Regions from separate parts of the Arthrobacter sp. TJ-254 genome, predicted to be linked through region 2. Evidence: riboswitches for the same ligand, from Rfam matches in the RefSeq annotation. Region 2 holds a riboswitch; each other region holds the start of a gene.
The links. A riboswitch is a leader RNA that binds a small molecule or an ion and turns the genes downstream of it on or off. The one in region 2 is predicted to bind cyclic di-AMP.
Positions count from the first base shown of each region.

Region 1: another riboswitch for cyclic di-AMP. It lies ahead of AC4D14_RS05515 (M23 family metallopeptidase); the one in region 2 lies ahead of AC4D14_RS09005 (NlpC/P60 family protein).
Region 3: another riboswitch for cyclic di-AMP. It lies ahead of AC4D14_RS02360 (C40 family peptidase); the one in region 2 lies ahead of AC4D14_RS09005 (NlpC/P60 family protein).

Region 1 is NZ_JBZCNF010000002.1:102,358-105,600, reverse strand. It holds gene AC4D14_RS05525 (SGNH/GDSL hydrolase family protein) at 1-145, opposite strand, end outside; gene AC4D14_RS05520 (diacylglycerol/lipid kinase family protein) at 253-1,215, shown strand; gene AC4D14_RS05515 (M23 family metallopeptidase) at 1,267-2,076, opposite strand; cyclic di-AMP (ydaO/yuaA leader) riboswitch at 2,080-2,288, opposite strand; gene AC4D14_RS05510 (siderophore-interacting protein) at 2,409-3,243, opposite strand, start outside.
Region 2 is NZ_JBZCNF010000003.1:58,622-61,864, forward strand. It holds gene AC4D14_RS09000 (M23 family metallopeptidase) at 202-1,035, shown strand; cyclic di-AMP (ydaO/yuaA leader) riboswitch at 1,144-1,310, shown strand; gene AC4D14_RS09005 (NlpC/P60 family protein) at 1,316-2,101, shown strand; gene AC4D14_RS09010 (NlpC/P60 family protein) at 2,145-2,969, shown strand; gene AC4D14_RS09015 (HNH endonuclease) at 3,203-3,243, shown strand, end outside.
Region 3 is NZ_JBZCNF010000001.1:503,388-506,630, forward strand. It holds gene rnc (ribonuclease III) at 1-466, shown strand, start outside; gene mutM (bifunctional DNA-formamidopyrimidine glycosylase/DNA-(apurinic or apyrimidinic site) lyase) at 474-1,439, shown strand; cyclic di-AMP (ydaO/yuaA leader) riboswitch at 1,563-1,740, shown strand; gene AC4D14_RS02360 (C40 family peptidase) at 1,744-2,658, shown strand; gene AC4D14_RS02365 (NAD-dependent epimerase/dehydratase family protein) at 2,715-3,243, opposite strand, start outside.

The DNA of each region.
Region 1 (3,243 bases), on a different contig from region 2:
ACCCCCAGCCCGGGTCGGCGAGGATGAGCTGCTCCGCCACGCGGTCGGCCCAGCCGCGCACCCCATTGGGGCTGCCGGGATCCCAGTCCCCCACTCCTTCAGTGAACGAATCGCCAAGTGCGACGTACCGCTGAGTAAATTCCACCCGGACAGGCTACCCCGTCCTCCTCCCGGTCCGGGGACTCAGCGCGGTAAGCTCATGCGCAGATGCCCCTTGGCGCGCCATTTTCCGCACTTCGACCGAAGGACTCCATGACCACCACCCCCGGCACACCCGGACGGCGAGCAGCACTCATCCTGAACCCGATCAAGAACACCGGGCAGGACGTGCGGGAGATCGTCGCGCGCATTTCGGCGCGGGAAGGGTGGCTTGAGCCGCTGATTTTGGAGACCACGCCGGAGGACCCCGGCCACGGCCAGGCGCAGGAGGCGCTGCGTGCCGGGGTCGACGTCGTCATTGCGGCCGGCGGCGACGGCACCGTGCGCTGCGTCGCGGAGGAGCTGTCGGGCACTGACACGGTGATGGCGCTGGTGCCGCTGGGGACAGGGAACCTCCTGGCTCGCAACCTCGACATCGCCGTGGACAACCCCGAGGAGGCCGTTGAGACCGCGTTCAACGGGACCGAGCGCAGGATCGACGTCGTCCATGTCACGGTTGACCGCGCGCAGGAGGCCCACGTGTTCCTGGTGATGGCCGGGCTCGGTTACGACGCCGCCATCATGTCGGATACGCGCGATGACCTGAAGGACCGCGTGGGCTGGCTCGCGTATGTCGACGCGGGCATCCGGAACCTTCCGGGCCGTCCGGCACGCACCACAATCACCGTTGACGGCGGCCGGCCCTTCGAGCGCCGGCTGCGCAGCGTGATGGGCGGGAACTGCGGAAAGATCATGGGTGGGCTCGAAATTTTCCCGGGCGCCAAGATCGACGACGGCCTCCTTGACCTCATGACCGTCGCTCCGCGGGGAAAGCTGGGTTGGCTCAACGTGGCCGGGAAACTGTTTGCCCGCGGGAAGGGCAAAGACCCGTCCCTTCAGTACTTCCAGTGCAGCCGCGCCGAAGTGCAGCTCCACGAACCGCTTGAGGTCCAGCTTGACGGAGACCCGCTGGGACGGGCCACGCACATGTCCTTCGAAATGATGCCCGAGGCGCTGCGGCTGCGCATGCCCTTCGGTAGCAAGGACCCTGCAATCCTGAGCAACCCCCTGCCGTAATCCGGCACGCGCTGCAGGCTGCTGCAGCATCACGCCCGGCGGGCGCGCTTCCTACAGGTAGGGAAGCGGGTCGACCTTGGCGTCGTTGATCAGCACTTCAAAGTGGAGGTGGCAGCCTGTGGAGTTGCCGGTGGTCCCCACAGCGCCGATCAGGGACCCGCGGGAAACCTTCTGCCCCACGCTGGCCCCGAGCTGGCTGAGGTGGTTGTAGGTGGTCTTCATTCCGGCGCCGTGGTCGATGACGATCCGCTGGCCTCCACCGTAGGGGTGCCAGCTTGAGTCGATGACCTTGCCGTCGTCCGCTGCCTTGACCGGGGTGCCGCACGCTCCCGCGTAGTCGATGCCGGTGTGGAGTTCGGGTGCGTATCCGCCGAGCGGGTTCACCCGGTATCCGAAGGTCGAGGCGACCGAAAGGTTGTCGAGGGGTGCTGCGAGGGCTGCGGCCTTCTTGGCCTTCGCCTTCTTGACGCTGCTGGAGAGGGCCTTGGCCTTCGCTTCGGCCTTGCCTGCGACGGCGGCGGGGCTCTGCCGGCCGAAGTCGATCTTCGCCTTGGCGTCGGCGGTCACCTCGGGCGCCGGTTCGGCCGCGGCCGCCTGGCTGATCGGGGACTCGGCGGTTGCCTGGGAAGGGGCGACGGCACCCATGATGAGCCCTGCCCCAACGAACAGTGCTCCCGCGGCGAGGCCGCCCTGGCGGATCCTCGCGGTCAGGCTGCCCTTGCCGCTCCGGGCCGACGGTTGCGGACGCAGGTCGCGACGGCTGGGAAGTTCGCAGGGTCGGTCGGACACCACGGTTGCTGCAGGAGTGCTCGGGACGGCTCCGGGCGCGCGGCGGCGCCCGGACATGGCCGGCTGGGTCACGAAAATACCTCTCTCGAACGCCGGCGAAGTTAGCTGTCGGGTTCGAGCAAGAGTTGACTCGGCCCCACTGCGCAACGCAGCGGCAGCTTGCGCTGCGGCTCGTTGCACTGCGGACAGTTAGTGCAGTGAAGGCTTCACCCCGAGGCAGTCGCTGACTGCCGGGTGGTGGGTCCTCCGCCCCTGTCATGCAAGGTTGAGGGCGGTCCGCTGACAGGGTTTGGCGTGCGGACCTCAAAAGTTGGTTCAGACTCCGAGTAATACTACTCGCTTCGCCTAAAGTTACAATTCCGTTACATGGCTTCCGGCGTGTCGTTGTGTGAAGCGCTGCACAATCATGCCGATTCGGCCCGGCCGAGGCGCCAGTACCCCATGAAGGCCACCTGTTTCCGGTCGATGCCGACCTCGCGCACCAGATAGCGGCGCAGGCCGCGGACCACTGCCGCCTCCCCCGCGATCCAGGCGTAGAAGGGCCGGGTTCCGGCGGGCTGGTCACCGCCGCCGTTCTCATGCCCGGAGGCCTCAAGGCGCTGCGGCGTCTCCCACAGGACGGCCTGTTCGATGTCGACGTCCTCGGGTTCGGGGCCCGCTGCCACTTCCCCGCCGTCGGCGCCGCCCGGCGCTGCCCCGAGGGCGGCCCACCCGGGCTGGGGAACCGCATTGCGCACCGCGGCTCCGAGGAGTTCACCGTGTTCGCACCCGTTACGGACCAGCCAGGTGACCGCCACCTTCGAGGCCGTGGGAAGCGGCTGGATGTCGGCGGCGTCGGGAACTTCAAGGAAGGCATGGCCTCCCATGTCGGCGGGCAGCGTTTCAAGGATCGCGCCGATGGCCGGAACGGCGGTTTCGTCGCCGGCAAGCAGCACGCGCTGCGCCAGGCCCGGGGCCCACTCGATGCCGCCGTAGGCGCCTGCGGTGGAGCAGCGCGCGGCGTTAACGTTCGGTCCGATGAGGCATATCCTGCTGCCGGGACCGGCGGCCGCCGCCCACTGCGAGGCGGGTCCGCCCCTGCCGTTCGCGTCGAAGTGGAGTACGAAGTCGACGTCAATTTCCGGTTCTGCCGCCGTGCAGCGCGTGCTGCGCACGGTGTAGGTCCTCATTGCGCCGCGCACTGCCGGGTCGAGGCCGAGCCACTGCTGGTACCAGCCGCGGCCCTCCGGATCGGCCCGC
Region 2 (3,243 bases):
CGCATCATGGGGAAACAGGGCAGCTACGCCCTGAACACAGTTGATAACAACGTGGTCACTTTGCGTCAACGCTCCGGGACTGCCAGACTGACCCTCGATACCTCGCCGTGATCTTCCTTGGAGTGCGCCGCAGCCATGTTCCTGCGGATTTCGTTTCGCTCCCGCAGATCCGTTGCGCAGCTCCGTAGGAAGGGAACGTATTTGTTGAAGCAGGAAGTGTCAGGACGCCGCCGGGCGGGTGTTCCGGTTGTCTCCGAGCGTCCGAGGGATGCGCACCGGGCCGAGCGCCGCAGCCGCGGAACGCGGCACCCGGCGGCCGCTCCGCGCCCGCGCGATGCGCACCGCACCGAGCGCCGGCGCCGGGCAGCCGGATACCGCGAGGACCTTTCCTTTTCGGGACTGAGCCAGAAGGTCGCGATGGCTGCCGCCGTGTCGGGCATCGCCCTGACCGTCGCGTGGCCCACGACAGCCGCGGTGCCGGCTTCCGCAACCGCTGAGGCGGCCCCGGCGGGCGCCGAAGTGCATGTTCCCGCCTCGGCCCGCGTCGACTTCGACCGCGCCGCGCTCAGCACTACCCTCGGCGCCGACGCGCGGCTCGAGGCGGTCATGACCGCCTCGGCTGGATCAGCGACCCCGGCGGCGGCCAAAGGCGCGCTGACGGGCCCCCTTGACGCCCTCGTCGAAACCTCCGGATTCGGCTTCCGCCCAAGTCCGATGACAGGGCTCGGGGAACTCCACAGGGGCCAGGACTTCAGTGCGGCCTGCGGCGCCCGGGTATATTCGGCTGCCGCAGGTACCGTGACCTTCGCCGGATGGCACCCCTATGGGGGAGGAAACCGGATCGTTGTGGACCACGGCAACGGCCTGGAAACCACGTACAACCACCTCTCGGTTATCGAGGTGTCCGAAGGCCAGCAGGTGCGGCGGGGCGAACGCGTCGGGCAGAGCGGATCAACCGGCGCTTCAACGGGCTGCCACCTCCATTTTGAGGTGATGATCGAGGGCCAGGTCGTCGACCCTCTGGGCTGGCTGTAACACACCCTCGACCCTTCCGTGACCGTAATGTGACAATCTGCGTGATCTAGGGTACGTTCTACTCGTGCCAGATCGTCATAGGTCTGGCGCCCTCAAGCAAATCGCCTAGCTCTGCCATTGCCTGAGGTCCGTCCGCACATTCGCATGGCAGAGGCGGGGGAACCAATTTTTGGGTTTCGCAAGAAATCCTTGGGGTTAAGTCGCTGATTCGTCAGCGGCCGGGTGACTCCCATCCGAATCCGACAGCTCACCTCGCAGGCATTGGGAGAGGCAATTTCACGTGTCCAATAATTCTCTGGGTCGCCACCGCGCGGCCCACGTGTCAGCGAGCCCGCTCACAGTTCTTTCTCAGGCCGTTTCCTCGAATGCAGGAACTGTAGGCCGCCAGGCCGCCGTCCTTGTCGCAGCCTCAGGCCTCGTCTTCACCGCAGGTCTTCCCGCAAACGCAGCACCCGCCGCAGAGCGCGAAGTGCAGTCAACCTCATCGTTGAGCGTGACTGCCCCCGCAGCCTCGAAGGTCAGCGCCGCAGCCACGGCCGCCGTCTCCTTTGAGCGCGAAGCCGTGAACGTCACCCCCGCCGTCGTCGTTGCGGCACCGGTCGAGGCGCCGGCCGTCGAGGCTCCCGCCGCACCGGCTCCAGCCGCAGAGGTCGTTGTTGCCGCAGCCCCTGCCGCAAAAGCTCCTGCCGCCCCCGCAGTCCAGGCCGCCGCAGTCACTCCGGCTCCTGCCGCTCCCGCTCCCGCCGCGAAGCCGTCCGCCGGAATCGCAGGCGCCCTCGTCGGCTCCGCATACTCCCAGATCGGCGTTGCCCAGGACTGCACCGCCATGGTCGAGAAGGCACTGCGCTCGGTTGGAAAGTCCGTCGGCGACCTCGCTCCGGGCCAGTTCTTCCAGTACGGCGACGTCGTCGGATCCCCGCAGGCCGGTGACCTCGTGATCACCGCGGGCCACGTGGCAATCTACGTCGGCAACGGCCAGGTCATCAGCGGCGGCCTCAACGGGCTGAACACCGGTCTTCACTCCCTCTCGGATCTTCCCGGCGCAAGCTTCGTCCGCGTCCGCTAAACCCCACTTTCACACTCCCCCTCTCACACTCCGGAGAACCCCTATGTCTTCTCGCGCCCCGATCGCCCGCCACCGTGCCGAAGTCCAGCACACCGCACCCCTTGCAGCCCTTGCCAAAGCCGTCACCGAGAACGCCGGCGGCATGGGACGGCAGGCCGCAGTCATCGCTGCTGCATCCGGCCTGGTCCTGACAACCGGCGTCGCGGCCAACGCCGCGGACCTGCAGCCCGAGCGTGAATCCTTTGCCTCGACGCTCAAGGTCGACGCCAGCCCCGCCGTCGTCGTCGCCGACGCCAACGCCAAGGTCGCCTTCAACCGAACCCCGGTCAAGGCCGTCGCCAAGCCCGTCACCGTCGAGGTGACCGTTGCCGCGGAGCCATCGGCCCCGGCAGCACCGGCAGTACAGGCCACCCCGGCCGTGCAGGCAGCTCCGGCAGCCGTGCAGGCCGCTCCCGCCGTCGTGAAGGCTCCCGCCGCACGGAAGGCGCAGGCAGCTCCGGCCGCTCCGGCCGTCAAGGTTACTCCCGCAGCATCCTCCGGCAAGGCCGCAACCATCGCCGCGGCGGCCAAGGCCCAGCTCGGCGTGAACCAGGACTGCACCCGGCTCGTGAGCAACTCCCTCGCCGCAGCCGGCATCAACTTCCACGGCTGGCCGGCAGGCTACCTGTCCCTGGGTCGCACCGTCAGTGCCGGTGAAGCAGTTCCGGGCGATCTCATCTACTACGCCAACGGCGGCATGGGCCTGGCCCACATCGCTGTGTACATCGGCGGCGGCCAGGCTGTGCACGGCGGCTTCAACGGCAACTCGACCGTCATCGCCCCGGCGCAGCTCGGTTCCGGCCCCGTGTTCATCCGCGTGGGCGGCTGACACCCAGCGCCTGGTGGTTCTTCGAACCAACAGCTGAAGAAAGGAACCGGCAGCGGTGCTGCCGGTTCCTTTCTCTTAAAGTGCCGCCCCTGCCTCCGCGCCGCAACTTCGCTCTTTCTATTCGCCCCGGCGCGCAGGTCGGCTACCCTAGGCATTGTTAATCCGAAGAACTTATCCCGAGCATCCGGGGTGGCAGCCGGTAGCGGGGACATAGTCCGCAAAGAGGCATGCGCATGCGCACTCTCGTTTTGAATGCAGGATATGAACCGCTGGC
Region 3 (3,243 bases), on a different contig from region 2:
GAGTACCCGCGCCCTTGCCGGCGTCGCGCGCGGCCTGAACCTTGGCCAGCACATCCTGCTCGGTCAGGGGGAGAAGCTGACCAACGGACGCGACAAATCCTCGATCCTTGCCGACACCATGGAGGCCGTCATCGGCGCCGCCTACCTCAGCCACGGCATAGAGACGGCGCAGGCCCTGGTGATGCGCCTGATCGGACCGCTGCTCAAGGACTCTGACGCGCTCGGGGAAGGCACCGACTGGAAGACCCGCATCCAGGAAACCGCCGCGGCACGGCGCCTGGGGCTGATCGACTACCAGGTCACGGGCACCGGGCCCGACCACGCGCGCTCCTTCGAGGCGCTGCTCGTCATCGGGGGCACCCCCTACGGAACCGGAACAGGCCACTCAAAGAAGGAAGCAGAGCAGGCAGCAGCCGCCGCTTCCTGGAAAATCCTCGGCGACACCGCACCGGTCGAAGGGCGCTAGGCACAGTTTGCCCGAACTCCCGGAAGTTGAAGTCGTCCGGCGGGGTCTGGCCCGCTGGGCCCTCGGCCGCTCCGTGGAGCGTGTGGAGGTCCTCGACCCCCGTTCCCTGCGCCGCCACCCTTTGGGGCCCGACGACTTCGCCGGGAACCTGACCGGCGCACGCATCGTCGACGTCGTCCGCCGTGGGAAGTTCCTGTGGATGCCGCTGCTCCCCGCCGACGCACCCGAGGACAAGACACCCTCCGTGGCGCTCATGGCGCACCTCGGGATGAGCGGCCAGATCCTGATGCAGGAACCGCGGGTACCGTCCGAAAAACACCTGAAGGTCCGTCTCGAGCTTTCGTCCGCGGTCGACGGTCTGGGTGCGCCGCTGCCGTCGGAACTGCGCTTTGTGGATCAACGGATCTTCGGTGGGATGTTCCTCACCGACCTCGAGCCCACCCAGGATGGACACATTGGCGGGACGAGTGAGATTAATCTCGCCCTGATTCCCCGTGAGGCTTCTCACATCGCCCGCGATCCGCTCGATCCAGCCTTTTCATTCGAGGCCTTTCACGAGCGGCTTCGGAAGCGGCGGGTGGGCCTCAAGCGGGCGCTGCTCGACCAGGGGCTCATCTCGGGAATCGGGAATATCTACGCCGACGAAGCCCTGTGGGCATCCCGCCTCCACTTCGCGCGCCCCACCGAGACAATGCGCAGGCCAGACACGCTTCGGCTCGTGGAGGCGGTGCGGGATGTGCTCCTGCGGGCCCTCGATGCCGGGGGCACAAGCTTCGATTCCCTCTACGTCAACGTCAACGGGGAGTCGGGTTACTTCGTCCGCTCACTCAACGCCTACGGACGGGGCGGGCAGCCCTGCAGGCGCTGCGAGACGGATGGGGTGGCCTCCCTGATCCGGCGCGATGCCTTCATGAACCGCTCTTCCTACACCTGTCCGCGTTGTCAAAAAGCCCCGCAGAGGCCGCGTCGTTAGTCAACGTTTACCGGGCTGTGATCCAAATGTGACAATCCGATATCTCGCAGGTAGCCTTGAGTCTGCGCCGGGCCACTCGGCATCGGCGCCCTTCGTCAGACTGCCTAACCCTGTCGGTGACTGAAGGACCGTTCGCTTAACATTTCCGACAGGGGCGGGGGAACCGATAGCGGACCTTTCTTGAAAGGTCCTTGGGGTTAAGACGCATGACGGACATCTGCTGGGGAGATGTCCAACTTCGTGTGTCCGGGTGTCCCATCCGAACCCGACAGCTAACTCCGCAGGCATCGGGAGAGGCAACATCATGTCGAAGAATCGTTCAATCGCGCGCCACCGTGCAACCCCGGTCCGCTCGAATCCCCTTAAGACAGCATCACGTGCAGTATCCGCCGGCGCCAGTGTCGCGGGTCGCCCCGCAGCCGTTGTCGTCGCTGCATCGGGCATCATGCTTGGCGCCGCGCTTCCGGCAAGCGCCGCAGGCGAGGTCAACCTGTCGGCCCAGGCCGCACCGGCACCCGTCCAGCAGGCAGCTCCGGCTCCCGCCCCCGCACCGGCTCCTGCCAACGGCGGCTCAGTGACCCACACGGTCCGCGCCGGTGACACCCTCGGCCTCATCGCGGCCAACTACGGCGTCAGCCTCGATGCGATCTTCGCAGCGAACGGCCTTAGCTGGTCATCGGTTATCTACCCGGGACAGTCCGTTGTGATCTCCGGTGAAGGTGTCGCAGCGGCACCGGCTCCGGCCGCTCCGGCCGCTCCGGCCGCTCCGGCCCAGCCTGCAGCTCCGGCAGAGCAGGCTGCGCCGATCCAGACCGCCGCAGTCACAACTGCCGGCCAGATGGGCATCAGCAGCCAGAGTGCGAACATCCAGCCCATCGGCGTTGCAGCCAAGAGCGGCATCGTCGCCACGGCCATGCAGGGCGTTGGCGCGGGCTACGTGTACGGCGGCACCGGGTTCGGTACCTGGGACTGCTCCAGCTTCGTCCAGTGGGTCTACGCCCAGCACGGCATCGACCTGCCCCGCACCACCTGGGCCCAGTTCGCAGCCCTGAAGCCGACCAGCAACCCGCAGCCCGGTGACCTGGTCAGCCAGAACGGTGGAGGCCACGTTGGCATCTACCTCGGCGGCGGCAAGATGATCAGCGCCCTCAACCCCTCGCAGGGCACCCTCGTCCACGACGTGAGCGCCATGCAGGTTGACGGGTACTACACCCGCTAAGCGCACGGAATGAATGAAGAAGGCCGGTGCCCCTGGGCGCCGGCCTTCTTTGTGCCTTATCTGGAGCGGCTGTAATAGCCGGCGAGCCTTTCAAGGCCCTGATCGATGGATACGGCCGGCGTCCAGTCCAGCAGCTTCCGGGTCCGCCGCTGGTCGAACCAGTGGGCGGTCGAGAGCTGCTCGGCGAGGAAGCGGGTCATCGGCGGCTCGGAGGTCCAGCCGGCCCCCCGCCACAGCCGCTCCACGGCCGACCCGGCGGTACGCGCCAGTGGGCCGGGCACGTGCCAGCGGGGAGGGCTCACTCCACCGGCGGTGCAGATTCCGGCGATCAGCTCCCCGATCGGCCTAGGTTCGCCGTTCGTGACGACAACGGCTTCGCCCTCAACGTGCTCGATGCGGTGCAGTGCGGCAACGATCGCGGCGGCGGCGTTGTCGACATAGGTTGTGTCGATCATCGCCATCCCGGCGTCGAGCCGGGGGAGCCGGTGGGCGCGGGCGCGCTCGAGCACCCGTTCCACGAGCTGGGTGTCGCCGGGACCCCATACGACGTGCGGGCGCACCGCGGCAACCCGGAGGTCCGGCCCT